One region of the Saccharopolyspora karakumensis genome, then DNA from elsewhere that is predicted to be linked to it. Evidence: riboswitches for the same ligand, from Rfam matches in the RefSeq annotation. Region 1 holds a riboswitch; the other holds the start of a gene.
What was found. A riboswitch is a leader RNA that binds a small molecule or an ion and turns the genes downstream of it on or off. The one in region 1 is predicted to bind glycine.
Positions count from the first base shown of each region.

Region 1 (7,133 bases):
AACAGCACCTGGTCCCGGCGCAACCGCGGGTACTCCTCGGCGATCGGCTCCTTGACCTTGAGCACGAGGTCGCCTTCCGCCCACACGTCGTCGGCCGTGGCCAGCACCTTCGCGCCGGAGGCGAGGTAGTCCTCATCGGGGATGGAGGAGCCGGCACCGGCTTCCGCCTCGACGAAAACGTCGTGACCACGGGCGGTCAACTCGTGCACACCGGCTGGGGTGATCGCGACCCGGTACTCGTTGTTCTTGATCTCGCGAGGCACTGCGATCTTCACCGTGGGGTCCTTTCGTCGTGTGGAAACAACGATCGGACGACGTGACGCACAGCGCATCATTTCCACGGCATGAGATTGGGCAGGGGTGTTTGTGCCACCAGCACAACGTGCGTGCTCGCGGGCAGGGCAGAAGTGGCAGATCGGTTCCCATGCCCGCGCTCGCCGCGGCGCCCGGCTCAGCCGTGCTGCGCCCAGCGCTCCGCCAGCAACTGCACCAGCAGCGCGGACCGGACGTCCGGGTCGTCGAGATCGACCTCCACCAGCTGGCCGATACGCTTCATCCGGTACCGGAAGGTGTTGGGGTGCACCCGGAGCTCGCGGCTCGCCTGACGTGGGTCTCCCGGGTGCCGCAGCCAGGCGTGCAGGGTCGCCTGGTAATCGGTGCCCTGCCCGCGATCGTGCTCGCGCAGCACCGCCAAGGGACCCAGCGCGGCAACACCGGCGTCGGTGGCGGCGCCGGCCATCCGGCTGAGGACCAGCAGGTGCCACAGGTCTTCGTAGACCGCGACGGGCTGCCGCACCAATCCCGTGCGCAGCATCCCGATCAGCTCGTCGGCCTGGGCTCGGGAGCCCGGGATGTCGGTGACCGCCACGGACGTTCCCACCGCGACGAGCGGGCGAGGGGACAGGTCGTGCGACAGCAGCGCCTGCCGCAACTCCGGCCAGCCGCCCCCGCGCGCCCGGTCGGGCACCAGCGCGTAGAGCACCGTGCCGATCTCGGTGACCAGCGGCCGTCGTCCGATGCCCCGCGTGATCCACTCCCACATCGCCAGCCGCTGTCCCTCGGCCGGTTCGTCGGAGGCGGGCATCTCGATCGCGATGACGCGGTGCTCCTCGTTGGGCACCGCCAGTTCACTGGCCGCCGCGCGCCACCCGTCGCCGCCGTCGAGCAGCAGCCGCACCTGCTCGGCCGTCCTCCGACGCTGCACGTCGGCGACCGCGCGCCAGCGCAACAGCTGCAGCGCCACCAGCGGTGCCGTGTCGGCGAAGGCGGTCGCGCGCTCCTCCGAGACGGGGCCGGGCACCACCGCCCACATCGAGCCGAGCAGTTCGCCGCCCATCCTGATCGGCATCACCAGGCGCGGCAGCGTCCCGTCCTGCTGGGCGGGCACGAAGATCGCCGAACTGCCCTTGGTGAGCTGCCGGAACGTGCCGCGGGCGCGGAACTTCGCGAGCACGTCGTCCGGTTGCTTGCGACCCATGATCGTGGAGACCCGCGCCGGATCGGTCAGGTCCTGCCGGGCTGAGTACGCCAGCACCTGCGAATGGGCGTCTTCGAGGGTCACCGGCGCGTCCACGACGTCGGCGACCGCGTCGGCGAGCCGGAACAGGTCCGCGACACCGATGCCGCTCTCCTCCGCCTGCCTGATCCCGCCCGCCAGGGCCGCGCGGATCAGCCACACCAGCTGCGCCCACGCGGTGCCCGGACGCACCTCCACCAGCGCCACGTCGGCGCCGCGCACGGCTTCCACGACAGCGGCCTCAGCGGACACCGGTGGCTTGAGCAGCACCGCGGCCGCGCCCTGCTCACCGCAGTCGCGCACCAGCCGCACCGCCTGCTCGACATCGCCGATCCCCACCCCCAGCACCAGGTCGCCGCCGGTCGCCCTCGTGGGCTGATCGGGTTCGGCGATCACCACGTCGCCGGCGACGGTGTTGGGTTCCGGGCTGAACACGGTGCGCAGCAGGGCCGGGCCCACCCGCTCGACCAGCGCCCGGATGTCGAGCATCGAAGGGTCCTCCTCGACCAAGGACGTGCCGGCGGAGATCACATGTCCATTGACAGTCTCGCTGGCCCGTTTATCGTTGCTGAGCAAGCCGACAATCGCATACCGGCCATCGACCCCGTGCGGGAGAGACCCTGCCAGCAGTGCAGGGCGCCGAAGGAGCAACACTCCCCAGCAAACTCTCAGGCACCCATGACCGCTCGGGCGAGGCAACTCTGGAAAGCGTCCGTCACCGACGGGCCACCCACGGTGCAAGCCGCTCGCGCGGCGAAGCTCTCAGGTTCCGCAACAGAGGGGGAGGCCCAGCCGAAACCGGGGACCAGCGTCCCTTCGAACAGCTATGGAGCCTCCCTCATGTCGCTTCCCGCGAACCTGGCCTACACCGAAGAGCACGAGTGGATCGAGGACCGCGGCGAGGTCGCGCGCATCGGCATCACCGAGCACGCCGCCGGCGCCCTGGGTGACATCGTCTTCGTGCAGCTCCCCGAGGTCGGCGACCAGATCGAGTCCGGCCAGGCGTGTGGCGAGCTGGAGTCCACCAAGTCCGTCAGCGACCTGTTCGCGCCGGTCACCGGCGAGGTCGTGGCCATCAACGAGTCCGTTGTGGACGACCCGGCCGTGGTCAACGCCGACCCCTACGGCGAGGGCTGGCTGATCGAGGTGCGCGTGACCGAGACGGGTGCGACCCTCACGGCCCAGCAGTACTCGGAATTGATCAACGAGTAAACGCGGAGCCCGGAACGAGGCGAGACGATCAATGACGATCAGTGTCTTCGACCTGTTCTCGGTGGGGATCGGCCCGTCCAGTTCGCACACGGTGGGGCCGATGCGCGCAGCGCAGCGGTTCACCGCGAAGTTGCGGGCGAACGGGACCATCTCCAGGGTCAACAGGGTCAAAGCGGAGTTGTTCGGTTCCCTTGGCGCGACCGGTCGCGGTCACGGCAGCCCGAACGCGGTCCTTCTCGGGTTGGAAGGGCATCGCCCCGAGTCGGTGGATCCGGTGGCCGGCGCGCAGCGCGTCGACGAGATCGACAAGAGCGGGTTGCTGCGGCTCGGCGGTGATCACGTGCTGTCCTTCACCAGTGCGCGAGACCTGGTGCTGCACCGGCGCAAATCGCTGCCGGAACATCCCAACGGCATGCGCTTCACCGCCATCGGCAACGACGGGGGTGAGCTGGAGTCCGCGGTCTACTACTCGGTGGGCGGCGGCTTCGTCGTGGATGAGGACGCGGTCGGCGCCGACCGGATCAAGGCGGATGACACAGCGGTTCCCATGCCCTTCAGCACGGGTGCCGACCTGCTGATCCGCAGCACCGAGTCGGGTCTGCCGATCAGCGGGGTGATGCTCGCCAACGAGTTGTCGTGGCGGGAGGAACCCGCGGTGCGGGCGGGGCTGCTGGACATCTGGCGGGTGATGCGGGAGTGCGTCGACAACGGTTGCCGCAACGCCGGTGAGTTGCCCGGCGGCTTGAAGGTGCGCCGGCGGGCGGCCGAGTTGGCCGCGAAGCTGACCGATCAGGACGATCCGCTGGAGTGGGTCACCCTGTTCGCGCTGGCGGTCAACGAGGAGAACGCCGCGGGCGGGCGCGTGGTGACGGCGCCGACCAACGGTGCGGCGGGCATCGTGCCCGCGGTGCTGCACTACTATGCGCGGTTCGTGCGGGGTGCCGATGAGGACGGCGTGGTGCGCTTCCTGCTCACGGCCGGGGCGATCGGCGTGCTGTTCAAGGAGAACGCGTCCATCTCCGGCGCGGAGGTCGGCTGCCAGGGTGAAGTCGGGTCGGCGTGCTCGATGGCCGCAGCCGGTTTGGCCGAAGTGCTCGGCGGCACGCCGAGCCAGGTGGAGAACGCCGCGGAGATCGCGATGGAGCACAACCTGGGGCTCACCTGCGATCCGATAGGCGGTCTGGTGCAGATCCCGTGCATCGAGCGCAACGCGGTCGCCTCGGTCAAGGCGATCACCGCTGCCCGGATGGCGCTGCGCGGCGACGGCACGCACTTCGTGTCCCTCGACAAGGTCATGAAGACGATGCGGGAGACCGGGCGCGACATGAAGGACAAGTACAAGGAGACCGCACGGGGCGGATTGGCCGTCAACGTCATCGAGTGCTGAGCAGCGGCCCGAAGTGAGGATGGGAACCTTCCTGTCATCACCTCGGGCCGTTTCGCTGCGCTGACCTGCGGAATCAAATCTCATGCGATCAACCGCGGGGATAGGCATGCACAATTCAGTTGTGCACAACTGAATTGCGCGCTACTGTTCGTCTCGTGACGACGGAATCGGGATCGACGCTGGACCGGCTGCTCTGCTTCGCGCTGCACAGCGCGTCGCGGGCTTTCACCAACCTCTACCGGCCGTTCCTCGACGAGGTCGGCCTGACCTACCCGCAGTACCTCGTGATGCTGGTGCTGTGGGAGCGCGAGTCGCTGACGGTCAAGGAACTGGGCGGCCTGCTCCGGCTCGATTCGGGAACGTTGTCGCCGCTGCTGAAGCGACTCCAGACCCGTGGGCTGCTCGTCCGCACGCGCAGCGAGACCGACGAGCGGTCCGTGCGCGTCGAGGTCACCGGCGAGGGGCGTGCGTTGCGGCAGCAGGCGCGCGACATCCCGCAGCGGATGGTCTCCGCCACCGGGATGGACCTCGGCGAGGTCGAGCAGCTGCGCTCCACATTGGAAAACCTGACGACCACGTTGAACGACGCGGCACGCCGGGTCACCGAGAATCGGGAGACGAAGCGATGACAGTTCTCTACACGGCGGAGGCCACCGCGACCGGCGAAGGTCGCAGCGGACGCACCCGCACCTCGGACGGCTTGGTCGACCTCGAACTGGCCATCCCCAAGGAGATGGGCGGCCCCGGTGGCGCCACCAACCCCGAGCAGCTGTTCGCGGCCGGTTACTCCGCCTGCTTCCACAGCGCCCTCCAGCTGGTCGCCCGCAAGCAGAAGGTCGACATCGACGGCTCGTCGGTCACCGCCGAGGTCGGAATCGGCCCGAACGGAGACGGAGGCTTCGGCCTCAACGTCTCCCTGCACGTCGAACTGCCCGGTGTGCCCGAGGAACAGGCTCAGCAGCTCGCCGAAGCCGCGGACGCGGTGTGCCCGTACTCCAACGCGGTGCGCGGCAACATCGGCCTCGAAGTCCGCGTCGCCTAAGCGAACAGCACGTACACCGCGCCGGTCGCCCCGGCGAGCATCGCCAGCACCGCTGTCGCGGCGGGCAAAGCCCCGCCCGGCAGCGGTGCTTTCGCGCGAAGACGTCGATCGCTGCGCTGATGGCGCCGCCACACCAGCCACGCCACGACCCCGCTGGTCGGCAACGTCGCCAGAGCGCAGACGACCGCGGCCATCGCGCTGTGGTGCGAGATCAACTTCAGCAGCACCAGCAGGCTCACGGTGAACGCCAACGCCGTGCGCAACCAGGCCAGGGTCGTGCGCTCGATCTGCAACCCCGAATCCCAGGGCTGGTGCTCGCTCACCTCAGAACCCGGTCACGAACAGCAGCACGCAGGCCGCCACACCGATCACGCCCAACCCGTAGCCCAGCACAGGAGCCAGGCGCGGGGCCGGCAACGGCTCGCCCCGGCGCAGAGCCCGTTCGGTGGCCACCCACCTGGTGAAAGCCGTACCGCTGCACAGAACACCGGCCAGCAGCAACGCGACCGCCAGCACCGTGCGGATGTCGCTGGGCTCAGCGGACACGGCGTTGAGGGCCTCAACACCGACCCCACCGGCCATCAGCGCCAACGCGGTGCGGATCCAGGCCAGGAACGTCCGCTCGTTGGCGAGCGTGAACCGGGGATCGGGCTCATCGCCCTCCTCGTAGAGCCGCCGCGGCCAGCGCGCGCTCTCACCTTCGCCATCGGTCGCCATGACCCTCACGTTATCTCGTCCGAATGGCGGAACAAGGGCCAGTTCCCCGTGCGAACGGTGGGGCGCACATCGCGTCCCGGCTGACCCAGTGCGTGGGAAAGGGACTGGACGTTTCCCCGACGACCGGAGATCGTTGGCGTGGACCTCAGCGCCGCGCGTCCCGCCCGAATGCATTGAGGTTCCCTCGACCACTCGGGCGGTCGACGCCCGCGAGCGAAACTGGAGGTCGGATGGCCGTCGGAGTCGCGCACCCGGACAAGTCCACCGTGCGCAAGGCGGCCTTCGCCAGCGCTGTCGGCAACACCATCGAGCTCTACGACTTCCTGATCTACGGCACCGCGGCCGGTCTGGTGTTCAACAAGCTGTTCTTCCCCTCCGGTGATCCGTGGGTGGGGGCGCTGCTGGCGTTCGCGACCTTCGGCGCGGGATTCCTGGCCCGCCCGCTCGGCGCGGCGGTGATCGGTCACTTCGGCGACCTCGTCGGCCGCAAGCTCATGCTGGTCATCACGCTCAGCGTCACCGGCGTGTGCACGGCCGCGATCGGCTTGCTGCCCACCTACCAGCAGGTCGGCGTGTGGGCTCCGGCGCTGTTGGTGACGCTGCGACTCGTCCAGGGGTTCTTCCTCGGCGGCGAGCAGGGCGGAGCCGTGCTGATGGCCGTCGAACACGCACCCGCCCACCGGCACGGGTGGTACGGCGGATGGACCTTCATCGGCTCCCCGACCGGCATGTTTCCTCGCCACCGGCGCTTTCGCCGCCGCCACCGCGATCTCCGGCGAGCAGTTCTTGGAGTGGGGGTGGAGGGTGCCGTTCCTGCTGAGCCTGGTGCTGGTCGGGGTCGGCCTCTACGTCCGGCTGCGCCTGGCCGAAAGCCCCGAGTTCGCCGCCATCCGGCAGCGCGGCGAGCGCGCACGACTGCCCGTCGCCGAGGCTTTCGCCACAGCCTGGCGGCAGATCCTGCTCGCCGCCGGCGTGAACCTCGGCTTCAACGCGTTCATCTTCATCATGACGACGTTCCTGCTGACCTACGGCACCGAGAAGGTCGGAGTCACCAGGGACGTGATGCTGCTGGGCAGCTTCGCCGGTTCAGCCGCCCAGATCGCCGGAATCCTGCTGTTCTCGCACCTGTCGGACCGGCTCGGCCGCACCCAGGTGATGCTCGGCGGGGGAACGTTCCTCGCGGCGTTCGCCTTCCCGCTGTTCTGGCTCATCGACACCGGCAGCCCGGCGCTGATCGTGCTCGCGATGATCGTGGGATA
Region 1 covers NZ_SMLA01000001.1:161,873-169,005, reverse strand. The annotation lists gene ald (alanine dehydrogenase) at 1-275, opposite strand, end outside; gene E1202_RS00800 (PucR family transcriptional regulator) at 452-2,005, opposite strand; glycine riboswitch at 2,116-2,211, shown strand; glycine riboswitch at 2,212-2,304, shown strand; gene gcvH (glycine cleavage system protein GcvH) at 2,357-2,728, shown strand; gene E1202_RS00790 (L-serine ammonia-lyase) at 2,760-4,115, shown strand; gene E1202_RS00785 (MarR family winged helix-turn-helix transcriptional regulator) at 4,271-4,744, shown strand; gene E1202_RS00780 (organic hydroperoxide resistance protein) at 4,741-5,157, shown strand; gene E1202_RS00775 (DUF202 domain-containing protein) at 5,154-5,480, opposite strand; gene E1202_RS00770 (YidH family protein) at 5,482-5,874, opposite strand; partial or broken gene E1202_RS32005 (MFS transporter) at 5,898-6,548, shown strand; gene E1202_RS32000 (MFS transporter) at 6,679-7,133, shown strand, end outside.

Region 2 (7,133 bases), on a different contig from region 1:
GCGGTGGTGGCCGCCAGCAGCAGCGAGGTCCCGAGACCGAGCGTGCCCTTGGCCATGATGTTGAACCCGGCCAGCAGCCCTTCGGTGGACAGCGCGACACCGGCGACCTGCGTGCTCGGGCCACCCGCGGTGAACGGCAGCAGCAGCGCCAGCGCCACGAACGGCACCTCGATCAGCAGTCGCGCGGCCAGCCAGCGCGGCGGGATGCGCGCGACGGCGGCCAGCGCGGCGAGCAGCACCGCGTAGCCGCCGAAGGCCCAGAAGATCTCGCGCGGCGTGGCCACCACGCACAGCACCAGCAGGAACGCGGCGGTGATCTTCACCTGCGGGTCGAGCCGGTGCATCGCCGTGTCACCCGGCAGGTGCAGGGCGTCGGCGTGCCCGGTGCCCACCTACGCCTCCTCCGAGCCGGAGCGACGACGCAGTCCCCAGAACAACCCACCTGCCGCGAGGAGGGTGACCACCGCGCCGATGACCCCGGCGACACCGGTGAACCTCTCGTCACCGCCGACGGCGTAGTCGGCCAGCGGGCCGTCGGCCAGCGCGTGGTCGCCGGTGTGCTGGGCGATGCAGTTGCCCTCCAGCGACTCGCCGCGCTCGGTCTGCACCACCGCGCATCCCCGCTGGGTGACGGCGTCGAGACCGTCCGGGTCAGAGTCGGCGAAGTAGGCCACTCCCCCGGCGACGGCGAGCACGACCAGGGCGAAGATCAGCAGAAAGCGCTTCATCGGGCGACCTCCTCGCGCCGGGCACCGCGCAACAGGTGGACCAGGTCCGGCCGGGCCGAGGCGACGGCGCCGACCGTGGCGGCGGTGATCAGGCCCTCGCCCAGGCCGATCAGGCCGTGCACGCCGATCATCGCCACCGAGACCGTGGCCAGGTCGAACCCGGCGGCGCCGCCGATGGCGTACTCGACGAGGAAGCCGCAGGAAGCGAGCACGGTGTTGACCCACCCCGCGATGAACGCGGTGGCCAGCAGCCCGGCCCGGCTGCGGGTGGCCGGCTTCCGCAGCGCCAGCGCCACCAGGTAGCCGACGGCGGTGCCGATCAACGCCATGTTCGTGATGTTCGCGCCGAGCATCGTCAGGCCGCCGTCGGCGAACAGCAGCGACTGGACGACCAGCACGATCGCCACGCACAGCGCTCCGACCCACGGGCCCGCCAGGATCGCGGCCAGCGCACCGCCGAGCAGGTGCCCGCTCACGCCCGGCAGCACCGGGAAGTTGATCATCTGCGCGGCGAAGACGAACGCCGCGACCAGACCGGCCATCGGGGCCGTGCGGTCGTCCAGATCGGCCCTCGCGCGCACCAGCGCCACCGACAGGCCGGCTATCGCCACGACGGCGAACAGCACCGCCGTGCGGGCGTCGAGCAGCCCGTCGCTCATGTGCATGGCGAGCGTCGTGGTCGGCACTGGACTTCCTCTCCTGCGAACCGGTGCTCCCCGGTGGAACAACCGCCGGTCAAGGGTAGTTGCCGATCACCCGCTATCACCAGGTCCTGGCAAGAGGTCCTCCTCGCACTCAAGCCCGAAAAAGCCGTCGACCCGGGCGCAACACCCGGGTCGACGGCTCAAGAGTCCGTTCTGAGGTCGTGCGAGCGGCGAAGCCGCGAGGCGTGAAGACCGCCCTCGCAACCCGCACCGCCGCGGGTTCTCAGACGTCGTCTGGGGACGACGCCGCGACGCCGTGTATTGGCGGCATACATCAGGAGTTGCGCCCGGCCCCAGACGGCGTCTGAGGTCCCGCCACCCGCACCGCCAACCAAACGGCCACGCGGAATCACCTGCAGAGGTCAGTCCCGCACGGCCAGTGCCAGTTCGCCGTTGCTGTCCTTCTCGGCGTCCAGGGTCTTGTCGCCCAGGAGCTCCGAGACCTCCTTCTCCAGGAAGATCCGGACGCCGTTCTCCTCGATCACCTCGTCGCCCTCCTGGGGTTCCTCGGCGATCGACGCCTGCAGCCCCTGTCCGGCCGGCGCGATGCGCAAGCCCGAGCTGGCCGGAGAGTCGCCGCCGACGAGGACGAGCTTGATGACCTCAACGGCGCTCTCACTGATGGTGAGCATGGTGCTCAACTCCTCTCGGAGCCGGTCGGTTGAAGAGGCCACCGTGTCATCGTCGCGACCGGACGCGCAAACCGACCCGCCGACTCAGCCCTGGTACGCCTCCAACGGCGGGCAGGAGCAGACCAGGTTGCGGTCGCCCTTGGCACCGTCGATGCGCCGGACCGGCGGGAACACCTTGATCGCGTCCGTGCCCAGCGGGTAGGCCGCCTCCTCGCGGGAGTAGGCGTGGACCCACTCCTTGGCGAGGCTGGCCGCCGTGTGCGGGGCACCGACCAGCGGGTTGTCGTCGGCGGGCCACTGCCCTGCGACGACCTTGTCGATCTCGGCGCGGATGGCGATCATCGCCTCGCAGAAGCGGTCCAGCTCGGCGAGGTTCTCGCTCTCGGTCGGCTCGACCATCAGCGTGCCCGCGACCGGGAAGGACATCGTCGGCGCGTGGATGCCGTAGTCGGCGAGCCGCTTGGAGACGTCGTCGACGGTGATGCCGCTGGTCTTGCTGATCTGCCGCAGGTCCAGGATGCACTCGTGGGCGACGAGGCCGCCCGCACCCGTGTAGAGCACCGGGAAGTACTCGCTCAACCGCCGCGCCACGTAGTTGGCGGCGGCCACCGCGGTCAGGGTCGCGCGGCGCAGGCCGTCGGCGCCCATCATCCGCACGTAGGCCCAGGAGATCGGCAGGATCGAGGCGCTGCCCCACGGGGCGGCGCTGATCGGGCCGACACCGGTGGCCGGACCGGCGGCGGGCTGCAGCGGGTGGTTGGGCAGGAACGGCGAGAGGTGCTCGCGGACGCCGATCGGGCCGACGCCCGGACCGCCACCGCCGTGCGGGATGCAGAAGGTCTTGTGCAGGTTCAGGTGCGAGACATCGGAACCGAACTTGCCCATCCGGGCCAGTCCGATCAGCGCGTTGAGGTTCGCGCCGTCGACGTAGACCTGGCCGCCCGCGTCGTGCACCAGCCCGCAGACCTCCCGCACGGTGTCCTCGTAGACGCCGTGGGTGGACGGGTAGGTGATCATGATCGCGGCGAGGTCCTGAGCGTGCTTGCCGACGAGCTCGCGCAGGTGGTCCATCTCGATGTTGCCCTGCTCGTCGCAGCGGACCACGACCACGCGCATCCCGGCCATCACGGCGCTGGCGGCGTTGGTGCCGTGCGCGCTCGCCGGGATCAGGCACACCTCGCGCTCGGCCTCACCACGGCTGTGGTGGTAGGCGCGGATGGCCAGCAGACCCGCGAACTCGCCCTGGCTGCCCGCGTTGGGCTGCAGGCTGACCGCGTCGTAGCCGGTGACCTCCGCGAGCCATTCCTGCAGGTCGGAGACGACCTTGAGCAGGCCTTCGGCGTCCTGCGCGGGCGCGAAGGGGTGCAGCGAGGAGAACTCGGGCCAGGTGATCGGCTCCATCTCCGCGGTCGCGTTGAGCTTCATCGTGCACGAGCCCAGCGGGATCATGCTGCGGTCCAGCGCGATGTCCTTGTCCGACAGCTGCCGCAGGTAGCGCAGCAGCGAGGTCTCGGAGCGGTGCGTGTGGAACACCGGGTGCGTCAGGTACTCCGACGTGCGGGCCAGCGCGCCCGGCAGCGCGTCGTCGGTCTCGACGTCGAGCCGGTCGACGTCACCGGGCGTCACGCCGAAGGCCTCCCACACCGCGGCCAGGTGCGCGCGGGTGGTGGTCTCGTCGCAGCTGATGCCCACGTGGTCGGAGTCCACGCGGCGCAGGTTCACCCCGCCGAGGCGCGCGGCCGCCAGCACCTCGTCGGCCTTGCCGGGGACCTTGGCGACCACGGTGTCGAAGAACTCGGCGTGCACGACCTCGACACCGCCGCGGCGCAGCTGCTCGGCCAGCACGCTGGCCATCCGGTGCGCGCGGGTCGCGATCGCCTTGAGCCCGTCCGGACCGTGGTAGACCGCGTACATCGAGGCGACCACGGCCAGCAGCACCTGCGCGGTGCAGATGTTGCTGGTGGCCTTCTCACGGCGGATGTGCTGCTCGCGGGTCTGCAGCGCGAGCCGGTACGCCTGGTTGCCCTCGACGTCGACGCTCACGCCCACCAGGCGGCCCGGCAGCTGCCGCTCCAGGCCCTTGGCTACGGCCATGAACCCGGCGTGCGGACCGCCGAAGCCCATCGGCACGCCGAAGCGCTGGGTGCTGCCCACGACCACGTCGGCACCGATCTCGCCGGGCGCGCGCAGCAGCGTCAGCGCCAGCAGGTCGGTGGCCACGACGACCTTCGCGCCGCGCTCGTGGATCGCGGCGATCAGCGCCTCGTGGTCGCGCACCGCCCCGGAGGCACCCGGGTAGGACAGCAGCGCCCCGAAGAACTCGCCCTCGGGCAGCTCACCGGAGGTCAGGTCGGCGACCACGACCTCGATGCCCAGCGGCTCGGCGCGGGTCTCGATGACCGCGATGGTCTGCGGCAGCGTGTCGGCGTCGACCAGGAAGCGCGGCGACTTGGACTTGCCCGCGCGGCGCACCAGGGTCATGCCCTCGGCCGCCGCGGTGGCCTCGTCGAGCATCGAGGCGTTGGAGACCGGAACCCCGGCCAAGTCGGCGACCACGGTCTGGAAGTTCAGCAGCGCCTCCAGCCGGCCCTGCGAGATCTCCGGCTGGTAGGGCGTGTAGGCGGTGTACCAGGCGGGGCTCTCCAGCACGTTGCGCAGGATCACCGGCGGGGTGACCGTGCCGTAGTAGCCCAGGCCGATCATCTCGGTGTGCGGGGTGCAGCGACCGGCGAGGTCGCGCAGCTCCGCCAGCGCCTCGGTCTCGGTGGCCGGCTCCGGCAGCGACAGCTGCAGGTCGCCCTCGCGGATGGTGTCCGGGACGGCCTTCTGACCGAGCTCTTCCAGGGAGCCGACGCCGATGACGTCGAGCATGCGGGCCAGTTCGGCGGGCATCGGCCCGACGTGGCGGTCAGCGAACGGCCTGCCGTGCTCCAGCGCGGCCAGAGGGATGCGGTCGTGCGTCGCGTCGGTCATCGCCAAAACCTCACTCATCGCGGCGAACAAAGGGTGGCAGCGGATGCTGCTCTCCCCCTCTGTCCCCGTTCGCGGAGCGAACGCCTGAGAGCTTCACCCGGCGGACCGGGCTTGCACCGTCGGCGGGGCTCACGCTAGGTGTGCCCGCTTTCCAGAGGTATCTCGCCCGTGCGGTCCAGGTGGCCTGAGAGGTTGTCGGGGAGAGTTGCTCCTTCGGCGCCTGCCCTGGCAAGACCAGGACCGGACTCTCCCGCACGGGGTCGGCGATGGCGCTCAGAGTACCCGATCAACGCGGCTTATCAGACCATCAATGTCGGCTACCGCACACATGGACGATGCCGGTCGTTCAGCCGGTCTCCGCCTGGCGGTCGCGGCGGCGGGCCGCGAGCTCGTCGTTGATCGCCGACTCGATGTTCTCGCCACCGTCGGCCCGCTCGGCCGGGAACTCGTGGATGGTCCCGCTGATCTCGCGCATCGCACCGCTGACCGCGATGCCGAACACTCCCTGGCCGCCCTGCAGCAGATCTACCACCTCCTCCGCGGAGGTGCACTCGTAGACCGTGGTGCCGTCGCTGAACAGCGTCAGCTTCGCCAGGTCCTGAACGCCGCGCTTGCGCAGGTGCTCCACCGCGACCCGGATGTTGTGCAGCGACACCCCGGTGTCCAGCAGGCGCTTGACGACCTTGAGCACCAGGATGTCCTTGAACGAGTACAACCGCTGCGAACCCGACCCGGCGGCGCCGCGGATGGACGGCCCGACCAGCTTGGTGCGAGCCCAGTAGTCGAGCTGCCGGTAGGTGATGCCCGCGATCTGGCAGGCCGCCGGCCCGCGGTAACCGACCAGTTCGTCCGGGGCAGAGGCGTCGGGGAACAGCTCACCCTGCTCCGCAGCATCCGAGGTCGCTGCTTCCTCCACCACGCCTGCCTCCCCTCGTCCGGCCCGAAGCCGACGACGACGATCACCAGCGCCCGGACCGTTTGCGATCCAGGGCCGCGAAGCCGTACACCGGCTGAATCACACCGGGGCAATTCGCGTAAGTCCGAAGGTATGCCCGCTCAGCAGGCGGGTCAACGCGACGCGCGGGCCGCGCGCGCTCCCGTTCGCCGGAGCAAGAACCCGGCCCCCGGGCTGCTGGTGCAACCCGGGGGCCGGTGTGGTCTGTTCGGACTAGGACCCGTAGCGCCGGTCCTCAGGTGTCGGCGCCGCGGAAGTCCTCCGGGGAGACGGAGTCGAGGAATTCGCGGAACTTCTCCACCTCGTCCTCCTGCTCGTCCGGAATGATCAACCCGGCCTCGTCGAGGACCGACTCGTCGGCGTGGATCGGAACTCCGATGCGCAACGCCAGCGCCACCGAGTCGCTCGGCCGCGCGGACACCCGCACATCACCGTCGAACACCAGCTCGGCGAAGAAGGTGCCCTCCTGCAGGTCGGTGATCCGCACCTGCTCCAGGTCGCGGCCCAGGGCTCCGATGACGTCCTTGAGCAGGTCGTGCGTGAGCGGCCGCTGGGGCCGCACGCCCTGCTGCTCCAGGGCGATGGCCGTCGCTTCGACCGACCCGATCCAGATCGGCAGGTAGCGCTCGCCCTGGGCCTCGCGCAACAGCAGGATCGGCTGGTTGGCTGGTAGTTCAACTCGCACGCCGACGACGCGCATCTCGCTGCTCATCGTCACATCGCCTCCTCCAGCGCGCCGAAGCGTGACATCCCCGTCGAGGGTCCCGCACCGACGCCTCCGACGCTACCCGCGATACGGCGGACACGCCCTTCCATCGGTGGTCCCGGCGGACCACCACCGTCGCGGTCGTTGTTGTCGGGGCCCACGGCCCGGACCGCTGGCGAGCTCGTCGTTGAGCAATACCCAGCACGATACACCGCGCAGGGCCCGGTCGAAGCCGCCGGAAATGCCCTGCTGCGCTGTGAAAACCGCTCGTGGCGCCGGGAAATTCCCGGCGAAGGGGACGACATCCGCGCGCGAGCGGCGCAGCTGCCTCATGCGTCAGCGGGGCGACGCCTCGTGTGGCGTCGCCCCGCTGACGGGTTGAAAAGCCCTGTTCGACGGCCTCAGCGGCCGCCCTGGCCCCCATCGATCGGCCCG
Region 2 covers NZ_SMLA01000062.1:22,219-29,351, reverse strand. The annotation lists gene cbiQ (cobalt ECF transporter T component CbiQ) at 1-392, opposite strand, end outside; gene E1202_RS26950 (PDGLE domain-containing protein) at 393-728, opposite strand; gene E1202_RS26945 (energy-coupling factor ABC transporter permease) at 725-1,393, opposite strand; gene E1202_RS26940 (HesB/YadR/YfhF-family protein) at 1,795-2,064, opposite strand; gene gcvP (aminomethyl-transferring glycine dehydrogenase) at 2,149-5,037, opposite strand; glycine riboswitch at 5,199-5,300, opposite strand; gene E1202_RS26930 (MerR family transcriptional regulator) at 5,384-5,956, opposite strand; gene E1202_RS26925 (bifunctional nuclease family protein) at 6,228-6,704, opposite strand; gene garA (glycogen accumulation regulator GarA) at 7,100-7,133, opposite strand, start outside.
Region 2: another riboswitch for glycine. It lies ahead of gcvP (aminomethyl-transferring glycine dehydrogenase); the one in region 1 lies ahead of gcvH (glycine cleavage system protein GcvH).